DNA from 3 places in the Falsiroseomonas sp. E2-1-a4 genome. Region 2 is predicted to be linked to each of the others. Evidence: predicted binding sites of a transcription regulator. Region 2 holds the regulator's gene; each other region holds the start of a gene.
The links. The regulator LexA, encoded in region 2, represses DNA repair genes until DNA is damaged. The targets are predictions, from matches to a motif close to TGTTCTANNTANGTTC.
Positions count from the first base shown of each region.

Region 1 (6,765 bases), on a different contig from region 2:
GACCTCCACCAGCTCCCGCCCCACCGCTCCGGTGGCGCCGATCACACCCACACGCATCACACTCTGCTCCTGTTCCCAAAGGGGCAGATCGCATAGCGCAAAGCGCGCCGGTGGCCAATCACGCGATTGGCGTGACCTGCTGCGTGTCCAGGTCATAGTAGGCGCCGACCACCTTCAGCCGACCGGCCGCCGCGGCGGCAGAGAGCACGGGGCTTTCGGTCAGCAGGCGGGTGACGTTCAGCGTGACATTGGCGCGCACCGTGCCCTCCACCGCATCGCCGCCTGCGCGCAGCGCGGCCAGGGCGGCGGGCAGCATGGGCAGCAGCATGTCGCGCAGATGCGCGGGCAAGGCCAGGGGTTGCTGCGCCAGGGCCACCGCCGCGCCGGCGGCGCCGCAATGTTCGTGGCCGAGCACCATGATCAGCGGCACGCTGAGATTGGCCACGGCATACTCCAGGCTGCCGATGGCCCCGGTATCCGCCAAGTTGCCGGCGTTGCGGGCCACGAAGATGTCACCGAGCCCAGCCTGGAACAGCACCTCCGGCGCCGCGCGGCTGTCGGCGCAGCCGAGCACGGCGGCGAAGGGGGCCTGGCCGGTGGCAAGGATGGCGCGGCGTTCAACATTGCCGGGGCCGGGCTGCGCCGTCTTTGCGAGGAAGCGCTGGTTGCCCTGCATCAGCCGCTCCAGCGCCTGGTCCGGGCTGAGGGTGGTGGGGGGCAGGCCGCTGGCGGCACGGGCGGGCCGCGCCAGGGAGACACCGGCTGCGCCACCGGCCGCCAGCCCGGCAAGGGCCGCGACGAAGCCGCGGCGGCCCCCCGCGGGCGCTGCGCGGTGCGGAAAGGCGGCGGTGCAGCAGGGGCAGGGCGGCATGGCGCGGTTCCTTGGCGGCCGGACGCGGCGCGTCCGGATATTGAATAAAGGGGCTGCAAGCTGGACCCTGTTCAACCTAAGTGCAAATTGATGCCGGCAGATGAACGCCGTTCGGGTTGCGGACGGCCTCGCCTGCACTGCCCGCGCCACCTATAAGGCGGGCACCGAGACCTGCATGAGGTGCCGATCCGCCATGTCCGCCGAATACGCCGCCGCCAAGGCCTGGCCCTTCGAGGAAGCGCGCAAGGTCGAGGCGCGGGTGAAAGCCGCGGGCAAGGGCCAGGCGCTGTTCGAGACCGGCTACGGCCCCTCCGGCCTGCCGCATATCGGCACCTTCGGGGAAGTGGCCCGCACCACCTGGGTGCGCCGCGCCTTTGAGAAGCTGACCGGGCTGGACACCAAGCTCATCGCCTTCAGCGACGACATGGATGGGCTGCGGAAGGCGCCGGACAATGTGCCAAACCGGGAGATGCTGTTGCAGCACCTCGGCCGGCCGGTCACCGCCATCCCGGACCCCTTCGGCACGCATGAGAGCTTCGGGCACCACAACAACGCCCGGCTGCGCGCCTTCCTCGACCGTTTTGGATTCGAGTACGAATTCGCCTCATCCTCCGACTATTATCGCTCCGGGCGATTCGATGCGGCGCTGCTGCGGATGGCGGAACGGCATGAGGAGGTGCGGGCGGTGATCCTGCCGACCCTCGGCCCGGAACGCCGCGCCACCTATTCGCCCTTCCTGCCGCTGCACCCGAAGACCGGCGTGGTGATGCAGGTTCCGATGGAGGAAGTGCGACCCGACCAGGACCTGCTGGTCTGGGTCGATCCGGAAACCGGCGAACGCCACGGCACGCGCATCACCGGCGGCCATTGCAAGGCGCAGTGGAAGGCGGATTGGGCGCTGCGCTGGTACGCGCTGGGCGTGGATTACGAGATGTCGGGCAAGGATCTGATCGACAGCGTCAAGCTCTCCGGCGCCATCTGCAAGGTGCTGGGCGGCCAGCCGCCGATCGGCTTCACCTATGAGCTGTTCCTGGACGAGGCCGGCGGCAAGATCAGCAAATCGAAGGGCAATGGGCTGACCATCGATGAATGGCTGCACTACGCCCCGCCCGAAAGCCTGGCGCAGTTCATGTACAACCAGCCCGGCCGCGCCAAGCGGCTCCATTTCGACGTGATCCCGCGCGCCGTCGATGAATACGTCCAGAACCTGGATCGGCTGCGCACCGCGCCGGGGCCGGACAACCCCGCCTGGCACATCCTTGGCGGGCCGACCAATGACCCGGGCACGCCGGTGTCCTTTACCATGCTGATGAACCTGGCCAGCGTCATCAACGCCGATGCGCCGGAAATGCTGTGGGGCTTCCTGCGTCGCTACGCCCCGGATGCGAGCGGGGAGACCCACCCGCTGCTGGCCCGCCTGGTGGAACACGCCGTGTCCTACTACCGGGACCGCGTGGCGCCCAACAAGCAGCACCGCGCCGCGACCGAGGCCGAGCGCCCGGCCTTCGAGGCGCTGGCCGCCGCATTGCGCGCCGGGCAGCCGGAATTGGACCTGCTGCCGCCCGATGAACAGGCCCGCGCGATCCAGGATCTGGTCTATGATGCCGGGCGACGGGAGCCCTTCATCGAGATGACCAAGGATGGCCGCCCGGGCGTGTCCCGCGCCTGGTTCAACGCCCTGTACCAGGTGCTGCTCGGCCAGCCGGAGGGGCCGCGCTTTGGTGGCTTCGTCGCGCTGTATGGCATTGCCGGCACGATCGGGCTGATCGAGACGGCGCTGGCACGGCCCGCCGCCCCCCCTGCCACCAGCGGCGACGCGGCCGCGTGAAGAAGCTCGGCGGGCTGCTTCGCCGCCACGGTGTGGCGGCCTTCGGCGTGCTGCTGCTGATTGCCGCCATCTGGGTGGTGCAGAAGGAGTTCCGTAGCCTGTCGGTGGCGGATATCCGCGCCTCGCTGGCCGCGATCTCCCCCGTCACGCTGTGGATCGCCGCCGGATGGACCGTACTGGCCTATGCGATCCTGACCATCTACGACCGGTTGGGCAGCGTCTATGCCGGCTATCCGGTGAGCTATGCGCGCACCTCGCTGGCCTCCTTCTGCGCCTACACGCTGGCGCACAACCTGGGCTTCGCCGCGGTTTCCGGCGCGGCGGTGCGCTACCGCTTCTACGCCGCCTGGGGGCTGCCGCCGCTGGCGATTGCCAAGGTGGTGGCCTTCACCAGCCTGACCTTCGGCCTCGGCGGCTTTGCCCTTGGCGGGCTGGTGCTGCTGGTGGAGCCGGAGGTGGTGCCGGGCCTGGGTGACCACGTGCCGCATTGGGCCATGCGGATCGTGGGCTTGGCGATGTGGGCCGCGGTGATCGCCTATGTGACGCTGTCGCGCATTCGCAGCCATGTGACGATCTTCAAGCACAAGATCGACCTGCCCGGCTTCCGCATGGCGGTGGCGCAGACCGCGCTGGCCAGCGTCGATGTCGCGGTCACGGCGATGATCTTCTACAGCCTGCTGCCGCCGGCGGAGGGGCTGACCTTCCTGCGATTCCTCGGCATCTATGTGGCGGCCTATACCGCGGGCATCGCCGCCAGCCTGCCGGGCGGCATCGGCGTGTTCGACGGCGCCATCTTGATCGGGCTCGCGCCCTGGCTGCCGCCGGCGCAGGTGGTCGGCGCGCTGCTGCTGTTCCGGCTGTATTACTACATCGTGCCGCTGTTCCTGGCCGGCATCCTGTTCGCGGGCTTCGAGATCGCGCAGCGCCGCCACGCGCTGAAGCGCTTCGCCGTGGAACAGGGCGTAACTGACTCGCTGGAGGTGCCGGCGATTGCGGGCCTGGTCGGCCTCGGCGGCGCGCTGCTGATCTTCGTCGGCGCGCTGCCGGCGCGGGATACGGCGGTGGCGGCCTGGGCGGGGTATGAGGCGGCGGTGGCCTCGCATTTCGCGGCCTCGCTGATTGGGTCGCTGCTGCTGGTGATGGCCTACGGGCTGCTGCGGCGGCTGACACTGGCCTGGGGCACCGGCATTTTCCTGCTGCTGACCGGCGCGCTGATCTGCTGGCTGCGAGAGGATGGCTGGTGGCTATGGGGCGCCTTCCTGCTGGTGGCGGGATTGCTGGCAGCGCTGCGCAGCGCCTTTTACCGCACCGCGCGGCTGATGAAGGAACCGCTGGCCGGTGCCACGCTGCTGCCGCTGGTGGTGGTGGGGCTGTGTGCGCTGATGCTGGCGCTGGTCAGTTATGGCGGCAAGGTGGCGGGGGATAGCTGGTGGGGCGTGGTCGCATCCCCGCTGTCGCCGGACAGCCTGCGCTTTTCCGTGGGCCTGGCGGCCGTGCTGCTGCTGGTGGCCGCGGTGCGCCTGCTGCGGCCGGCCCGGATCAAGCCGGAACCCTGGGGGCCGGAGGTGCGGGCGCGGCTGAAGGCGCTGGGGGCGGAGGCACCGGAGATCGCCGATGGCGCGGTGTTCGGCGAGTCGGGCCGCGCCGGCTTTGCCTTCGTGCGGCGCGACGGCATCCTGATGGCGCTGGGCGATCCGGCGGGGGAGGAGCGGGACCGCATTTCCGCCATCTGGCGCTTCCGCGACATGTGCGAGCGTGCCGGTCTGGCTGCGGCCTTCTGGCGCGTGGGGCCGGGGCTGCTGCGTGTGTATGGCGATATCGGGCTGACCGCCTTCCCGATCGGCGCCCCGAAGCCGGGCGACGGCCCGCGCTATTTGGCCTGCCGGGCGGAGACGGATCTGGAGACGCTGGCGCCGCTGCTGCCTTCGCGCTGAACGCTACTGTGTTCCCCTATTGGGTCGCCCAAATGATGCGGTGCATCCAGGCCAGCTCCGCCAGGTCGAAGCTGTAGTTCGGATGTGCCGGGTTCAGGCTGGCGAGCTCCACCCGGCGGGCGGATTGGCGCAGCAGCTCCTTCGCCATCACCTCTCCTTGTCGGGTGCGGACCACCACGCGGTCGCCGCGGCGGACCGGCGCACCGGGGGAGACGATGACCACGTCGCCATCGCGGAACACCGGCTCCATGCTCTCGCCGCTGATCTCCAGCGCATAGGCGTTGGGGTCGGGCACGTCGGGCACCGAGATCTCGTCCCAGCCGCCGCCCACCGGGTAGCCGCCATCATCGAAGAAGCCGTCACCACCCGCCTGCGCCAGGCCGATCAGCGGGATCCGCCGGGCAATGGCGGCGCGGCCACCGCGGGACAGGGCCGGGGCGCCGGTGACGAGCGAGGCGAAGGCCTCGAACCCCGTGCCGGTGGCGCTGAGCACCTTGGCCACGCTCTCGGTGGAGGGCCAGCGCGCCCGGCCATCCACCCCGGTGCGCTTGGAGGGGTTGAAGGCGGTGGCATCCAGCCCGGCCCGGCGCGCAAGGCCGGAGGCGGAGAGGCCGTGTTCGGCGGCCAGGGCGTCGATCGCCCGCCAGATATCCTCATGCCGCATGACCAGGGCAATCCTCGACTCGGAAGATGGCGCGCAGGGCGCCGCATCCTGGGTTGGACATCCTAGGTTTCGAGTCGCGATGCAATAGGAACGATATCCTTGCAACCCGGGGTAGAACTTGTTAAGCCGTCGTTGTTCCTGTTTTGTTCAGGAATCGACATGCAGAGGACCCCCCGTTCCATGTCCATCGCCCCCTGCCGCGCCCCTGTCCTGGCCAGCCTGGACCGCGCGCAACCCTTCGCTTCCGCCGAGGATGCCTGGTTCTGGACCATGGCCGCGCTGACCGCCCGGCGCGACGGCGCGCGCCTCGGCGCCGGCCGTGGCCTGGTGGTGCGGCCCTGTGAGCCGGATGATGTGGTGAAGTGCCTGGACCGGCTGTACCGCCAGCGCCGCATCGATCTCGCCCATGCCCGCATCATGCGTATCTGGGGGGAGAGGCATGAATCCCCAAGCCCGCGCATCCCGCAGGAGGCGGGCGATCTGCGGCTATGGCGGGAGGCGATGGAAAGGCTGGATTTCCCATTGCGCGCCAAAGGCATCGTCAGCGGCCCGCCGCGCGGGTTGCAGGAAGCGGAAGTGGTGCCCTTCCGGGGTCGCGCGGCATGACCGGGGCCGTGGAATCGCTCTCCACCCGCCGCCTGGCGCATCGCCGGGCGGCCGAGGATGCCGGCCAGGCCATCTGGATCGCCTTCGGTGGCGTGGCCGATCAGCCCTGGCTGCACCTGCTGCGCCCTGGCTTCCGGCACTGCTTCGCCGCGATCGGCGATGAGTCCGGCTGGACGGTGCTGGAGCCGCTTTCGGGCCGGCTGCTGGTGGCGCGCCTGCCGGTGGAGGGCAGCTTCGACCTGCCGGGCTTCTACCGCCGTGCCGGTCTGCGCGTGCTCGGTCCCTTCACGCCCGGGGAGCCGCGGCCGCAGCGCCTGCCGAGCCTCGCGCCCTTCACCTGCGTGGCGCTCTGCCGTGCCCTGCTGGGCCAAGGTGCGCCGGTGGCGTGGACGCCGTTCCAACTGTTCCGGGCGCTTGGTGGGCTGCAAGAGGAAAATATTCAGGAATAATAGGAATAAATATTGACAGGCCGCATCGCCCGGTCTATCAACCCCCTGCCACGGGACGAATTGCGTCCCACGGCACCCTCCTCTCCCGGTCCCCCAAACTCAGACCCGTCCGGCCTCGCCGGGCGGGTCTTTTTTTGCCCGGGCCGCGGGAGCCAACCCGATCCGAAGGAAGCGCGCATGGGTGGCCTGTTCCAGGCGCCGAAGCCGGTCGTGACCGCGACGGACACCAACAACGCGGTCGAGGCCGCGACCGAGAAAGCCGCCGTCACCGAGGCCTCGGCCGAGGATGCCGCGCGCCAGGCCCGCCAGCGGGCGCTGGACCGCGCCCGCCGCGGCCTGGCCGGCACCATCGCCACCTCCGCCCGCGGCGTGCTGGCACCGGCGCCGGGCAATGCGGTGCGCAAAAGCCTGCT
Region 1 covers NZ_JBHMFS010000012.1:121,985-128,749, reverse strand. The annotation lists gene ACFHNC_RS14785 (aspartate-semialdehyde dehydrogenase) at 1-57, opposite strand, end outside; gene ACFHNC_RS14780 (carbonic anhydrase) at 119-871, opposite strand; gene ACFHNC_RS14775 (lysine--tRNA ligase) at 1,065-2,699, shown strand; gene ACFHNC_RS14770 (lysylphosphatidylglycerol synthase domain-containing protein) at 2,696-4,633, shown strand; gene ACFHNC_RS14765 (S24 family peptidase) at 4,650-5,297, opposite strand; gene ACFHNC_RS14760 (hypothetical protein) at 5,478-5,903, shown strand; gene ACFHNC_RS14755 (hypothetical protein) at 5,900-6,352, shown strand; gene ACFHNC_RS14750 (hypothetical protein) at 6,530-6,765, shown strand, end outside.
Region 1: ACFHNC_RS14765 (S24 family peptidase) is a predicted target of LexA. The motif match lies at 5,431-5,446, and genes of this name have one in related genera.

Region 2 (6,765 bases):
ATGTCATGGTCGTCCACCACAACCGCGTGCAGATAGGTGGGCGTGCCGTCGGAGCGCAGGATGATCATGTCATCCAGTTCGGTATCGGCGACGCGCACCTCGCCCTGCACCAGATCCGCCACCACCGTCTCCCCACCGCGCGGGGCCTTGATGCGGATGGCGCCGGGCAGGCCAAGGGACTGAACCTGGGCCTGCGCCGGGTCGAGGTTGATCCAGCGGCTGCCGTCATATTTGAAGGGGCGCTTGGCGGCCTCGGCCTCGGCCCGCATCGCCGCCAGCTCCTCCGGCGTGTCGTAGGCGAGGTAGGCCTTGCCGGCGGCCAGCAATTCGCGCGCGACCTCGGCATGGCGGGCCTCGCGGCTGGTCTGCATCACCGGCGGCTCGTCCGGGCTGAGGCCGAGCCATTCGAGGCTGTCCAGGATCTGCTGCACGGCTTCCTGCGTGCTGCGCGCCTTGTCCGTATCCTCGATCCGCAGCAGGTACTGGCCGCCGTGGTGGCGGGCGAACAGGTAGTTGAACAGCGCGGTGCGCGCGCCGCCGATATGCAGGTAGCCCGTGGGCGAGGGGGCGAAGCGCGTGCGGACCGACATGGTGTTCCGTGTCCCGGCAGGAGGAATCTGACCGGCTGATTAGCGCGGATCGCCCGCGCGCCAAAGCCGCCCCCAGGGACAGCGTTGCAGTTGCGGGGAAATCTCTCCACCATGGGTTGAATGTCCCTGGCGATTTCCCCGGTGGAGCGGCAAGACCTGGCTGCGCGCATTGGCGGCTGGGCTGCGTCGCTGCTGGGTGCGCAGCAGGGGCGGTTCGCGCCGTGGCTGGCCGTGGCGCTGGGCGCGGGCGTGCTGTGGTATTTCAGCCTGCCGGAAGAACCGACCTGGCAACCGTTGTGGCTGGTGCCGCCGATGGCCGCGGCCGGGTTCTGGCTGGCCCGGCGCTGGCTGCTGCCGGGGTGGAGCGTGGGGCTGGTGGCGGCCTTCCTGCTCGGCGCCGGGCTGGCGGGCTGGCACGCCGCGCGGCAACCGGCGCCGCTGTTCCTGCCCTTCGGCGCCCTGGTGGTGGAAGGCGTGGTGACCCAGGTGCAGCCCTTGCCGGAGGGGCAGCGCATCACGCTGCGGGAGGCGCGGCTGGATGGCGGGCCGCCACTGGCCCGCACCATCCGCGTGCGGCTTCGCAACAACGACCCGGCCCGCCCGCAGCCCGGCGACCGCCTGCGCCTGCGCGCCCTGCTGCGGGCGCCGGGCGCGCCGGTGGTGCCTGGCGGCTATGATTTCCAGCGCGCCGCCTATTTCTCCGGCCTCGACGGCTCCGGCTTCGCGCTGGGGCCGGTGGAGATGCTGGAACAAGGCCTGCCCGGCATTGCCCGGCTGCGCACCCGTCTGAACCGGGTCGTGGCGGAGACCATTCCCGGCCCGGCTGGCGCGGTGGCCGCGGCGCTGATCACCGGCACGCAGAGCGGCATTCCGCCGGCTGAGATCGCGGCGATGCGCGATGCCGGCCTGTCGCATCTGCTGGCCGTCTCCGGCCTGCACATGAGCATCGTCATGGGGCTAGTCTTCTTCATGCTGCGGCTGGCGGTGGCGCTGGTGCCCTTTGTCGCGCTGCGGCTGCCGGGCAAGGCCGTGGCGGCGCTGGGCGCGCTGGCGGCGGGCACCTTCTACATGCTGCTGACGGGATCGCAGGTGCCGATGCAGCGCTGCCTCGGTATGGCGGTGCTGGTAACGCTGGCGCTGCTGGCCGGGCGGCGCGCGGTTTCGCTGCGGAGCCTCGCCATGGCCGCGGCCGCCGTGCTGGTGCTGGCGCCGGCGGAATTGCTCGGGCCGTCCTTCCAGATGTCCTTCGCCGCGGTGCTGGTGCTGATCGCGGGGCATGATGCGCTGCGGCCCTGGCTGGCGCGGATCCGCCAGCAGGCCCGCTGGTGGCGGCCGGCGCTGCTGTTCGTGCTCGGGCTGATGCTGACCTCGCTGCTGGCGGGCGCGGCGACGGCGCCACCCGGGTGGCACCATTTCGGCCGGTTGCAGGTGTTCGGGATCCTGGCCAATGCGGTGGCGGTGCCGCTGACCTCGCTGCTGGTGATGCCGGCGGCGCTGATCGCCATGCTGGCCCTGCCGCTGGGCCTGGCCGAGTGGCCGCTGCGCGTGATGGGCTGGGGGGTCGAGGGGATCCTGCTGGTGGCGCGGGAGGTTGCCTCCTGGCCCGGTGCCGCGCCCGCCTTGCCGCCGCTGCCGGGCTGGGGGCTGGCGCTGGTGTGCCTCGGCCTGTGCTGGCTGTGCCTGTGGCGCGGGCTGCTGCGCGCCGGGGGGGTGCCGGTGATCCTGCTCGGCCTGTCCGCCGGCCTGGTCAGCCCGCCGCCGGACCTGCTGGTGTCCGAGGATGCGCGGATCGTCGCGCTGCGCACCGGGCAGGGGGTCTATCTGCACCGCCTGCCCGGCGCGCGGGCCTTCGTGCAGGAGAACATGCTGCGCGCGATGGGCGCGACCGAGGCGCTGCCCCTGCCGGCGCACGGCGCCCTGGCCGGCGGCACGCTGGTCTGCGAGCCGGGCGCCTGCCGCTTCCGCCCGCACCCGGGCGGTGCGGAGGTGGTGCTGCGGCGCGGCCCGCCGGTGCCGCGTGGCCAACGCTCCGCCCCGATCGATGCCACCGCCCATTGTGCCTCGCTGGTGGTGGCGCTGGAGCCGCTGCGGCCGCGCTGCGCGACCGGCGACAGCATCGACCGCTTCAGCATGTGGCGGAACGGCGCGCAGGCCGCCTGGCTGCGCGGCGCCGCGCCGCGCCTGGCCAGCGACCGGGATATCCGCGGCGACCGCCCCTGGGTGCCAGCGGAACCGTTACCAGGCCGAGCGGAAACTTTACCCCTCGCCAACGTTGATGACGCCGGGCGGTAACGCTTCCTTAAACCGACGGACACAAACTGTGCGTCTGAACGCAGAGCGGAGGAAACCAGAATGACCACCACCCTCATGCTGTGCGCGGGCATGGCGGCCGGTGCGGCACTGATGACCGCATGGCAGCGGCTGCGGTGCTGGCAGGAGGCGCGGAAGCTGGAATGGGACCCCTATTGAGGGGTCCCGGAGCCCGCGTTCAGTAGCGTCGCAGCAGGCCGATCAGCCGACCCTGCACCCGTACCCGGTCCGGTCCGAAGATGCGCGTCTCATAGGCCCGGTTCGCCGGCTCCAGCGCCACCGAATTGCCGCGCCGGCGCAGGCGCTTCAGTGTCACTTCCTGGTCATCCACCAGCGCCACCACGATCGCGCCGTTATCCGCCGTCTCGCCGCGCCGGATGATCACCGTGTCGCCATCGAGGATTCCGGCTTCCGACATCGAATCGCCGGCGACCTCCAGCGCGTAATGCTCACCGCCCCCCAGCAGCGCTGCGGGCACGTCCACCATGGCGGTATCGCGCGTCGCCTCGATCGGCAGGCCGGCGGCGATGCGGCCATATAACGGCAGGGCGACTGACCCCGCCTCATTCGCCGCCTTCTGCACCCCGGCCAGGCCGGGGGCGAAGTGGCCACGAATCACATTGGGGCTGAAAGCGGGTTGGGTCGCGGCAGGGGCGGGCGCCGGTTCAGTGCGGCGCGGCGCCACGTTCTCCGGCAGTCGCACCACTTCCAGCGCCCGGGCACGATGCGCGCGGCGCTTGAGGAAGCCGCGTTCCTCCAGCGCCGTGATCAGCCGATGGATGCCGGATTTCGATTTCAGCCGCAGCGCTTCCTTCATTTCCTCGAAGGAGGGGGAGAACCCGGTGGCGCGCAGGTGTTTGTCGATGAACATCAGCAACTCGTGCTGCTTGCGCGTCAGCATGGCATCTCCTCCGCGGCCTTCCCGCCCTACCCGAAAGGGCGGCGAACAAACGGGCAACCGGTGGAGATGTTCTAGGTAGGTTCTCCGCGTCGCGTCAAATCCTTTCAACATCCGCGCCACGATGCACGGCGCGAGCGCCTCAGATTCCGAGCGGGCCGAGCGCGATCGCCTCCACCTCCGCGCCCGCCGGCAGCGCCGGGGCGAAGGGCGCGCGCAGGATCAGCGCCTCGGCGCGGGCCAGGGTCTTCATCATGGAGCTGTCCTGCATGGCGAAGGGCGTCGCCACCAGCCGCCCGTCCGAATCGGGGGCGAGGCTGCTGCGGAGGTGATCGAAGCGCTGGTCATTCGCCGGCAATGCCGCGCCCGTGCGCACTAGGATGGTGGGCGGCGGCGCGGCAGGCAGGCCGGACAGCACGGCGAGCGCCGGCAGCAGGAACTGCACGCCGCAGACCAGGGCTGAGACCGGATTGCCCGGCAGGCCGAGCACCGGCGTGGCGCCGAGCCGCCCCCAGATCAGCGGCTTGCCCGGCCGCATGGCGATCTTCCAGAAATCCAGCGCGAAGCCTTCCTCGCCCAGCGCCGACTGGATCAGGTCATGCTCACCGACGCTGGCGCCGCCCGTGGTTGCCAACAGGTCGCAGCCCCGCGCGGCGGCGGCGGCGGCGGCAATCGCATCCCGGTCATCGGCAACGATGGGCAGCACCAGCGGATCGCCACCGCCGGCGCGCACCAGGGCGGCCAGCGCATGGGCGTTGGAGCTGACGATGCCGCCCGCGGGAATCGGCTCACCGGGTAGCGCGATCTCATCGCCCGTGGCGAGGATGCCGATGCGGGGGCGGCGATGCACCGCGAGCCAGGGGTGGTTGGCGGCGGCGGCCAGGCCGATGTCGCGCGCCGTCAGCCGCCGCCCGGCGGGCAGCAGCACTTCGCCCGCCGCGAAATCCAGACCCTGGCGACGAATCCAGCGCGAAGGCTGCACGGACTCCCGCACCGTCACCTGGCCGTCCTGGGCCTCCGCATCTTCCTGCAACAGGATGCCGTCGGCGCCCTGCGGCACGAAACCGCCGGTGAAGATGCGAACGGCCTGGCCCGGCCCGATTTCGCCCGGGTAGGGGTGCCCCGCCGGGGCAGCGCCGACCACGGCAAGGCGCGCGCCGGCCACCGCATCGGCGGCCCGCACCGCGTAGCCATCCATCGCCGAGACATCCGCCGGCGGCTGCGTCAGCCGCGCCATGACCGGCTGCGCCAGCACCCGGCCCCAACCCTCCGCCAGCGCCACCGTCTCCGCCGCGGTGGGGCGGAGGGCGGCCAGGATGCGGGTGCGGGCGTCTTCCAGCGGGATCATCAGGTGGCCTCGTAAACCCCGGATTTACCACCGGATTTATGCGACAGCCGCACCGCCTCGATCCGCATGCCGCGATCGGCGGCCTTGCACATGTCGTAGATGGTCAGCGCCGCGACGGTCACGGCCGTCAGCGCCTCCATCTCCACGCCGGTCTGGCCCGTCACCTTGGCCAGCGCCTCGATCTCGACCGCATCCGGCTCCGCGATGGTCAGTTCCACCGTCACCTTGGTCAGCGCCAGGGGGTGGCAGAGCGGGATCAGGTCGCTGGTGCGCTTGGCCGCCATGATGCCGGCGATGCGGGCGATGCCGAGCACGTCGCCCTTGCCCACCTGGCCCTGGCGGATCAGCGCCAGCGTCTCCGGCGCCATGGTGATGCGGCCGCGCGCCACGGCCACGCGCTGCGTTGCATCCTTGTCCGACACATCGACCATGGCGGCCGCACCGGCCGCATCGAAATGGGTGAGGGTCACGCGCGTCAGATCGCGTTGATCAGCTCGCGCGCCGCCGCTTCCACATCCGGCTGGCGCAGCAGGTGTTCGCCGACCAGCAGGCAGCGGGCGCCGGCGCGACAGATGCGGCGCACATCCTCCGGGGTGCGGATACCGCTTTCGCCAACCGGGATACGGTCGGCTGGGATCTGCGGGATCAGCTCGTCCGAGGTCGCAAGATCGGTCACCAAGGTCTTGAGATTACGGTTGTTCACGCCGATCAGCCGCGTCTCCAGCCCCAGCGCCCGGTCCAGCTCCCGCTGGTCATGCACTTCCGCCAGCACCGCCATGTCGAGAGACCGGGCGACATGCTCCAGCTCCAGCGCCTGCTCATCGGATAGCGCCGCGAGGATCAGCAGGATTGCATCCGCCCCCATCGCGCGGGCCTCGAACACCTGCCAGGGGTGCACCATGAAGTCCTTGCGCAGCACCGGCAGGGAACAGGCGGCGCGCGCCTGTACCATGTGGCCGAGGTCGCCCTGGAACCAGGGCGCGTCGGTCAGCACGGACAGGCAGGCCGCACCCGCCGCCTCATAGGCCCGGGCGAGCTCCGCCGGCTCGAAAGGCTCGCGGATCACCCCGCCGGAGGGGGAGGCGCGCTTGATCTCGGCGATCAGCCCGACCCGGCCTTCCGCCACCGCGGCGCAGAGCGCGCCGGTAAAGTCGCGCGGCGGGGCGGCATGGCGCGCCTGGCTTTCCACCTCGGCCAGCGGCATGGCGGCGGAACGCTCCCGCACTTCCTCGTATTTGTCGGCGAGGATGCGGGCCAGCGTGTCGGAGATCACGGGGGTGGCGACGTTCATCGGGCAGGGTGCTCGGCTTCAGGGGGCAGGGCGGCGCTGGTTCGCAGCCGGTTCAGCACGTTCAACGCCGCGCCGCCATCGATGGATGCAGCAGCCAGGGGGACGCCCGCACGGATGTCGTCCACCCGGCCCGCCACGACAAGGGAGGCGGCGGCATTCAGCAGCACGCAATCACGATAGGCGCCGGGCGCGCCTTCCAGCAGCGCCAGCAGCGCCGCGGCATTCTCCGCAGGCTCGCCGCCCTGCAGCGCCGAGACCGGCGCACGCGGCAGCCCGGCCTGTTCCGGCGTCACCTCGAACTCGGTGATGCGGCCGTCGCGCAGTTCCA
Region 2 covers NZ_JBHMFS010000002.1:49,394-56,158, forward strand. The annotation lists gene gltX (glutamate--tRNA ligase) at 1-590, opposite strand, end outside; gene ACFHNC_RS03025 (ComEC/Rec2 family competence protein) at 711-2,882, shown strand; gene lexA (transcriptional repressor LexA) at 3,079-3,801, opposite strand; gene ACFHNC_RS03035 (molybdopterin molybdotransferase MoeA) at 3,941-5,146, opposite strand; gene moaC (cyclic pyranopterin monophosphate synthase MoaC) at 5,146-5,625, opposite strand; gene trpC (indole-3-glycerol phosphate synthase TrpC) at 5,622-6,437, opposite strand; gene trpD (anthranilate phosphoribosyltransferase) at 6,434-6,765, opposite strand, start outside.

Region 3 (6,765 bases), on a different contig from region 2:
CCTCGCTTTCCGCGAGCTGCGCCAGCCCGATCTCGCGCCCCGGCCCCCAACTGGCCTTGGCGAGGCGCGCGGTCACATCCTCCGTCAGCCCCATGGCGCGGCCCACCTCGCGGATGGCGCTGCGGGCGCGGTAGCGGATGATGGTGGCGCAGATGGCGGCGCGGTGGCGGCCGTAGCGGTGGTACAGGTGCTGAATCACCTCCTCCCGCCGCTCATGCTCGAAATCGATGTCGATATCGGGCGGCTCGCCGCGGCTGGCGGAGACGAAGCGTTCGAACAGCAGATCGTGCTTGTCGGGATCGACGGCGGTGATGCCGAGCACGTAGCAGACGCTGGAATTCGCCGCCGAGCCGCGCCCCTGGCACAGAATCCCCTGGCTGCGTGCGAAGCGCACGATCTCATGCACCGTCAGGAAATAGGGCGCATAGCCGAGGCGGCCGATCAGCTCCAGCTCATGCGCCACGCGGTCGCGTAGATTGGCGGAGACGCCATGCGGTTGCGTGGCCAGCGCCGCCTCCACGCGGGCTTCGAGCGTCTGCTGCGCGGTGCGGCCCGGCTCCAGCATTTCCTCCGGATATTCGTAGCGCAGCTGGTCGAGCGAGAAGCCGGCGGCGGCGTCCAGCACGCGCAGCGTATTGGTCAGCGCCTGCGGGTGGCGGGCGAACAGCCGCGCCATTTCGGCGGGCGGCTTGATGTGGCGCTCGCCATTCGGCTCCGCCTCATGGCCCAGCGCATCGACGGTGGTGCGGAGGCGAATGGCGCTCAGCACATCGGCCAGGCGGCGGCGATCCGGGTGGTGGTAGCGGATGTCGCCGGTCGCCAGCAGCGCATCCCCCGCAATCGCCGCGAGTTCATCCAGCCGCTGCTGGTCACGGCCGAGATAGGGGCAGGATGCTGCGAGCAGCAGCGGCAAAGCGAGCCGCCCGCGCAGCGCCGCCGCATCCGCTCGCCACTGCCGGCCATCGAACGCCGCCGGTGGAATCGCGGCGAGCACGAACCCCTCGGCGGCGGCGAACAGGTTTTCCCGATCCAGCCAGCACTCCCCTTTCGGCGCCGGCATACGGCCTTGCGAGAGCAGGCTGGTCAGCCGCCCATAGCTGGCGCGGTCGGTCGGCCAGGCGTACCAGGCGCTGCCATCGGTCAGCACCAGTCGGCAGCCCACCGCGAAGCGCAGCCCTTCCTGCTTCGCGCCCACATGGCCGCGCACCACGCCGGCCAGGCTGTTGGTGTCGCACAGCCCCAGCCCCGCCAGCCCCAGCGCCGCCGCCGTCGCCGCCAGCTCCGCCGGGTGGGAGGCGCCGTCGAGGAAGGAGAAATGCGACCGCGCCGCAAGCTCCGCATACCCGATCGTCACGGCAGATAGCCATGCAGCCGCCAGCCGGAGGCGCCGCCGCGGCACACCAGCAGCCGCGTGCCGCAGGGCAACTCCACCCGATAGGCATCGCGCCGTTCCGCGCCAGGCTTGGCGCGCCACCATTCCGGCTCCAGCCGCAGCGGTCCCTCCGCCTGCAGCACGCGCTGGGATGTGCCGCGCCAGCGCAGGCTGGCGGGCGGGGCATCCGGCAGCAGGGCCACCACCTCCAGCGGTTTTGGGCGGCGCAGGCGCAGCAAAGGCTGTTCCGGGCGGGACCAGGCGGGCGGCGGCGGCGGCGGCACCGCCTGAGGGTCCAGCGCGGCGACGCTGCGTTCCGGCCAATGGCTCGCCACCGGCGCTACGCGCTGCACGCGCAGCCGCTGGCCGAGCCGGTCCAGCAATTCCGCAAGCGCCGCCCGGTCCTGCCGCGCGCCAAGGCCGAGATTGGTCTGGGCGCCTGTTTCCATCCGGTCCGTGGCGCGGGCCTCCAGCGCCATGCGTTCGAAGCCGAGATCGGGTTGCAGCCCGCCGAGTCCCTCCGCGAACAGCCGCTTCAGATGCGCCGGGTCGCGGTTCGGCTGGCCGGTGCCGATGACGACTTCCTGCACCGCCCCATCCACCCGCCAGGCGAGCAGCGCCAGCCGCCGCGCCCCCAGCCCCGCCAGGCGCAGTTTCGCACACAGCCCGGCCAGCAGCCGATCCAGCGCGGCATCGATGGCGGGACGGGTGATCAGCGGCTCCAGCAGGTCCAGCGATTCGAACAGCTCCGGCGCCGGCTGCACCGGCTGGATGGCATGCGGGCGGCGTCCGGTGACGGCATCCAAACTATCCAACAGCGCTTTGCCAAAACGCCGCGCCAGCGGGCCGCGCGGCTGGTCCAGCAGATCCCCCACCCGCCGCAGGCCGAGCCGCGCCAGTGCCTCCAGCGCCGCCGCCTCCAGCCGCAGCGCCGGGCCGAGCGGCAGCGGCGCGGCCAGCGCCGCCTCGATGCCGGAGATCGCGATGGGCTGGTCGGCGCGCGCACGGGCCAGTGCCGCCGCGGTGGCCGCCGCCCCGGCGATGGCGCCCTGCACGGAAAGGCCATTGTGCCGCAGCCGGTCCAGCGCATCGCCCAGCAGCGCGGCTTCTCCACCGAAAAGGTGGTCGCAGCCGGTGATGTCGAGGATCAGCCCCTCCGGCGGGTCGATCGCCGCCAGCGGCGTGTAGCGCCGCGCCCAGAGCGCCAGGCCGTGCAGCGCCCGTGCATCACCGGCCGCATCGGCCGGGCGCAGCAGCAGCGAGGGGGCGATGGCCTGGGCATCGGCCAGCGCCTGGCCGGGCGCCAGGCCGAGCGCCGCGGCCGCCACATCCACCGCCACCAGCAGGCGCCGGCTGCCGCTGGCCTCCCAGGTGGCGAGCGGCGAATCCCCCAGCCCTGGTTCCGCCCGGCGGATACGCGCCGTGGCGAGGTCCGGCAGATGCAGTGCCAGGAAGCGGCGGTTCATCGGCCGCGCCGGGCGCGCCGTACTTCAGCCGCCGGCGCCTCCGCCTCCTCCATGTCCAGCGTGCCGGAGGCCGCCCGCCAGGTCACCGCCCAGGGGCCGCCCGGCCGGCCGCCGCGGGCGCGCAGCAATTCCAACTGCCAACGCGGATCCTCCAGCCCATGCCCGCCGCCGGAAGGCAGCGGCCCGACGCGCCAATGGCTGGCCGCCGCGCTCGGGTCCGGATTCGGCGCATCCGGCCGCAGCACCAGGCCGAGCGCGCCGCCGGTCTCGGCCGCCAATTGCAGGCGGCGAGTCGCGGTCAGGTCCAGCCGCGCCGCATCCTCCGCCGCCAGCAGGGCGCCGGTGACGGCGGGGCAGCGCAGCGCTTCCTCCATCGCCCACAGCGCATCGGCCCAGCGCTCCGCCCGCACCAGCACCAGATTGGCCGGCGACAGGCCACAACGGGCGAGGCCGGGCGGCCAGGCCTGCAAACCCTCGGACCCGCCACTGGCAATCCACAGCACGGTGCCGCCGCTGCGGGCCAGCAGCACGGCGCAGAAGGCGGCCGCCGCGCCAGGTGAGATGGCCGCCACCTCATGCATCGCCGCCCGCGCCAGCCCACCGCCGGGCAGGGGAATGCCCGCGGCGACCGGCACCGGCTCCATCCCATGCCGGGCGCGGCCCAGCCCTTCCAGCCGCGCCACCCTCGCGCGCAGGGCAGCCAGGACGGTGGCCTGGTCGAGTGGGGCCGGGTCGAGTGGGGGCGGGTCCGGTGTCGTGGTCTGGGCGGGCTGCATCGCGCCGACGATGGCCGAGTGATCCGAACAAATCAAGAACAACCCAGCCGCCCAAAGCGCCGTTTCGGCGGCCCGGCTGGCGCGCGGCCTGCAGGATGGCGGGCAGGGTTTTGAAAGCGCTGGCATCCTGCCACGCCGCATCTGGCCGGATATATTTGCGCTGCCATTTTCGCATAACCCCGCGGGTGAGGCTGGACAGGGGGAAGCACAGCGTTGCGTTATGTGCAGCAAGGCCCGTGCCCGGCCTCCTGGAGAATCCGCCTTGTCGCTGGACCAGCTCGAATCCCGCCTGCGCCAGGACCTTGCCATGCTGAACCTGCCGCCGGCGAATTGGGTGCCGCAGCGGCCGGATGGGGCGCTGGATGTGCTGGTGCTGGGCGGCGGCATGCTCGGCCTGTCCGCCAGCTTCGCGCTGACGCGGCTCGGCATCACCCGCCACCGGGTGCTGGAAGCGGCGCCGGCGGGGCAGGAGGGGCCGTGGGTGACCTATGCGCGCATGCAGACGTTGCGATCGCCCAAGCACCTGGTGGGACCGGCGCAGGATATTCCCGCGCTCACCTTCCGCGCCTGGTACACGGCGCAGCGTGGCGAGGCTGGCTGGCAGGCGCTGGGCAAGATCCCGCGTGAGATGTGGCAGGACTACCTGATCTGGCTGCGCCGCGTGCTGGCGCTGCCGGTGACCAACGGCGTGACCGCCACCCGCATCCGCCGCGGCCGGGACGGATTGGTGGCGGTGGAGACGGAGGGTGCCGGCGTGGTGCTGGCGCGCCGCCTGGTGCTCGCCACCGGGCGGGACGGGCTGGGCGGGCCGCGGATGCCGGATTGGGCGCCGGCCAACCCCGGCCCGCGCATCCGCCACAGCCGGGATGCGGTGGATTTCACGGCGCTCGCCGGGCAGCGCGTGGCGGTGGTGGGCGCCAGCGCCTCCGCCGTGGACAATGCGGCGACGGCGCTGGAGCATGGCGCGGCGGAGGTGCATCTGCTGGTGCGCCGCGCCACGCTGCCGGTGCTGAACCGCTTCAAATCCATGGTGCATGCCGGCTTCACCCACGGCCTGCCGGGCCTCGATGATGCCGCGCGGCTGGAGGTGCTGAGGGCGGCCGGCGAGGGCGCCGTGGCGCCGCCGCGCGAATCGCTGCAACGCCTGGCCCGCCAGCCCGGCTTCCACCTGCATCTGTCCACGCCGGTGCGGTCCGTGGCGGAGGATGCGGATGGCGTCACGCTGCGCCTGCCGGGAGAGGATCTGCGCGTGGCCATGCTGATCCTCGGCACCGGCTTCGCCATCGATCTGTCGAAGCGGCCGGAACTGGCGGATCTGGCGCCAAGGGTGAAGCTGTGGTCGGACGTGCTGCAGCCGCCCGGTGGGCTCGGTGAATTCGCGCTGTATCCCTATCTCGGCCCGGGCTTCGAATTCCAGCAGCGTAGCGGTGGCACGCAGCCCTGGATCGCGCAGGTGCACGCCTTCGCCATCGGCGCCATCGCCAGCCTCGGCCTGATCAGCGGCGACATTCCCGGCGTCGGCGACGGCGCGCGGCGGCTGGCGGAAGCCATCGCACGATCGCTGTTCGTGGAGGATGCCGCGCATCATCTGTCAGCGGTGCGCGGCTATGCCGATCCGGAGTTGCTGGGCGACGAGGTTCCCGAATCGGCCTTGGTTGCCGCGCATGTCTGATTGGCTGGGCGGCGCCACCACACGCTTCGTCACCGGGGCAGGCGGCGTGAAGCTGGCGGTGGTGGAGGGCGGCCGTGCGGATGGCCCGCCGATCCTGTTCATCCACGGCTTCTCCCAGGCCGCGCTGTGCTGGACGCGGCAATTCACCGGCGCGCTGGCGCGGGATTTCCGGCTGGTGGCGTTTGATCTGCGCGGCCATGGCCATTCTGAGAAACCTGCGGAGGCCGAGGCCTATCGCAGCGCCGATCTCTGGGCGGATGACGTGGCGGCGGTGATCGCGGCGCTGGAACTGCACAGGCCGGTGCTGGTCGGCTGGTCCTTCGGCGGGCGCGTGCTGGGCGCCGTGGCGCGGCGGCATGGCGTGGCGGCGTTTGGCGGGCTGGTCTTCGTCGGCGCCATCAGCAAGGGCGGCGTGCCGGATGCCGCGCGCTTCCGCGGCACCACCGGCCCGATCCAGGCCGCCATGGCTTCCACGGACATGGCGGTGGCCGCCGACGCCACGCTGCGCTTTATCAGCGCCTGCACCGCCGCCCCGCTGCCGCCCGATCTGCAAAGGATGATGGACCTCACCAACGGCATGACGCCGCCCGCGGTGCGCGGTGCGATGATGGGCTGGCAGGTGGACCATGACGACCTGCTGCCGAACCTCAATGTACCGGCGCTGGTGATCCATGGCGTGCAGGATCAGGTGCTGCTGCCGGTGGCGGGCCGGCACATCGCGGAGCTTCTGCCAGGCGCGCAACTGCGCCTGTATGAGAGCAGCGGCCACGCACCCTTCCTTGAGGAACCGGCGCGCTTCGACGCCGACCTCGCTGCCTTCATCCGTGCGGATTGCATCTGACGCGCGGCGCCGCCGCTTCCCCGCCTGTACTCTTGGCCGATTCGCCGAATTGAAAGATGCCATGGCACAGCGTGATTTTTGAGAAATGATATCTTTAAGGAAGCCGCGATGCGCAGCGCGAAGCAACTATGAATGTACTATGCCGACATTGGCCGTGACGCGCGCGAATCCCGCGAAGCATCTTCCCCCGGCCCATGGCCGCGTCTAATGTTACTCAGGCGACGTCGCAGGAGCCTACCCAGTGACCCCTTCCACCCGCCGGGCCGTGGGCACAGTGCCGAACCTTCCTGCCGTGCCGACGCCCGCCGGAACCCGCGGTACCACGCGCGCCTTCGCGCTGGGGCGGGTCGCGCCGCTCAATCCGACCAGCGCCGTGCCGCTCTACCGGCAGCTTGCTGAACGTTTCGTCGCCATTCTCGCGCAGGGGCAGGACGCGCTGGTCGGGCAATCCCTGCCCACCGAATCGGAATGCATGGCGTATTTCGGCGTCAGCCGGCCCACCGTGCGCCAGGCCATGGCGCAGCTCGCCAGCCTTGGCCTGATCACGCGCGGCCGCGGGCGCGGCACCTTCGTCGCGCCGCGGCGGCTGGACCATAATCTGAGCCTCGCCTTCGAGGATCAGGCGCGCAACGCCCGCA
Region 3 covers NZ_JBHMFS010000021.1:50,303-57,067, reverse strand. The annotation lists gene ACFHNC_RS19980 (error-prone DNA polymerase) at 1-1,354, opposite strand, end outside; gene ACFHNC_RS19975 (Y-family DNA polymerase) at 1,351-2,838, opposite strand; gene ACFHNC_RS19970 (ImuA family protein) at 2,835-3,614, opposite strand; gene ACFHNC_RS19965 (NAD(P)-binding domain-containing protein) at 3,877-5,286, shown strand; gene ACFHNC_RS19960 (alpha/beta fold hydrolase) at 5,279-6,127, shown strand; gene ACFHNC_RS19955 (GntR family transcriptional regulator) at 6,369-6,765, shown strand, end outside.
Region 3: ACFHNC_RS19970 (ImuA family protein) is a predicted target of LexA. The motif match lies at 3,640-3,655, and genes of this name have one in related genera.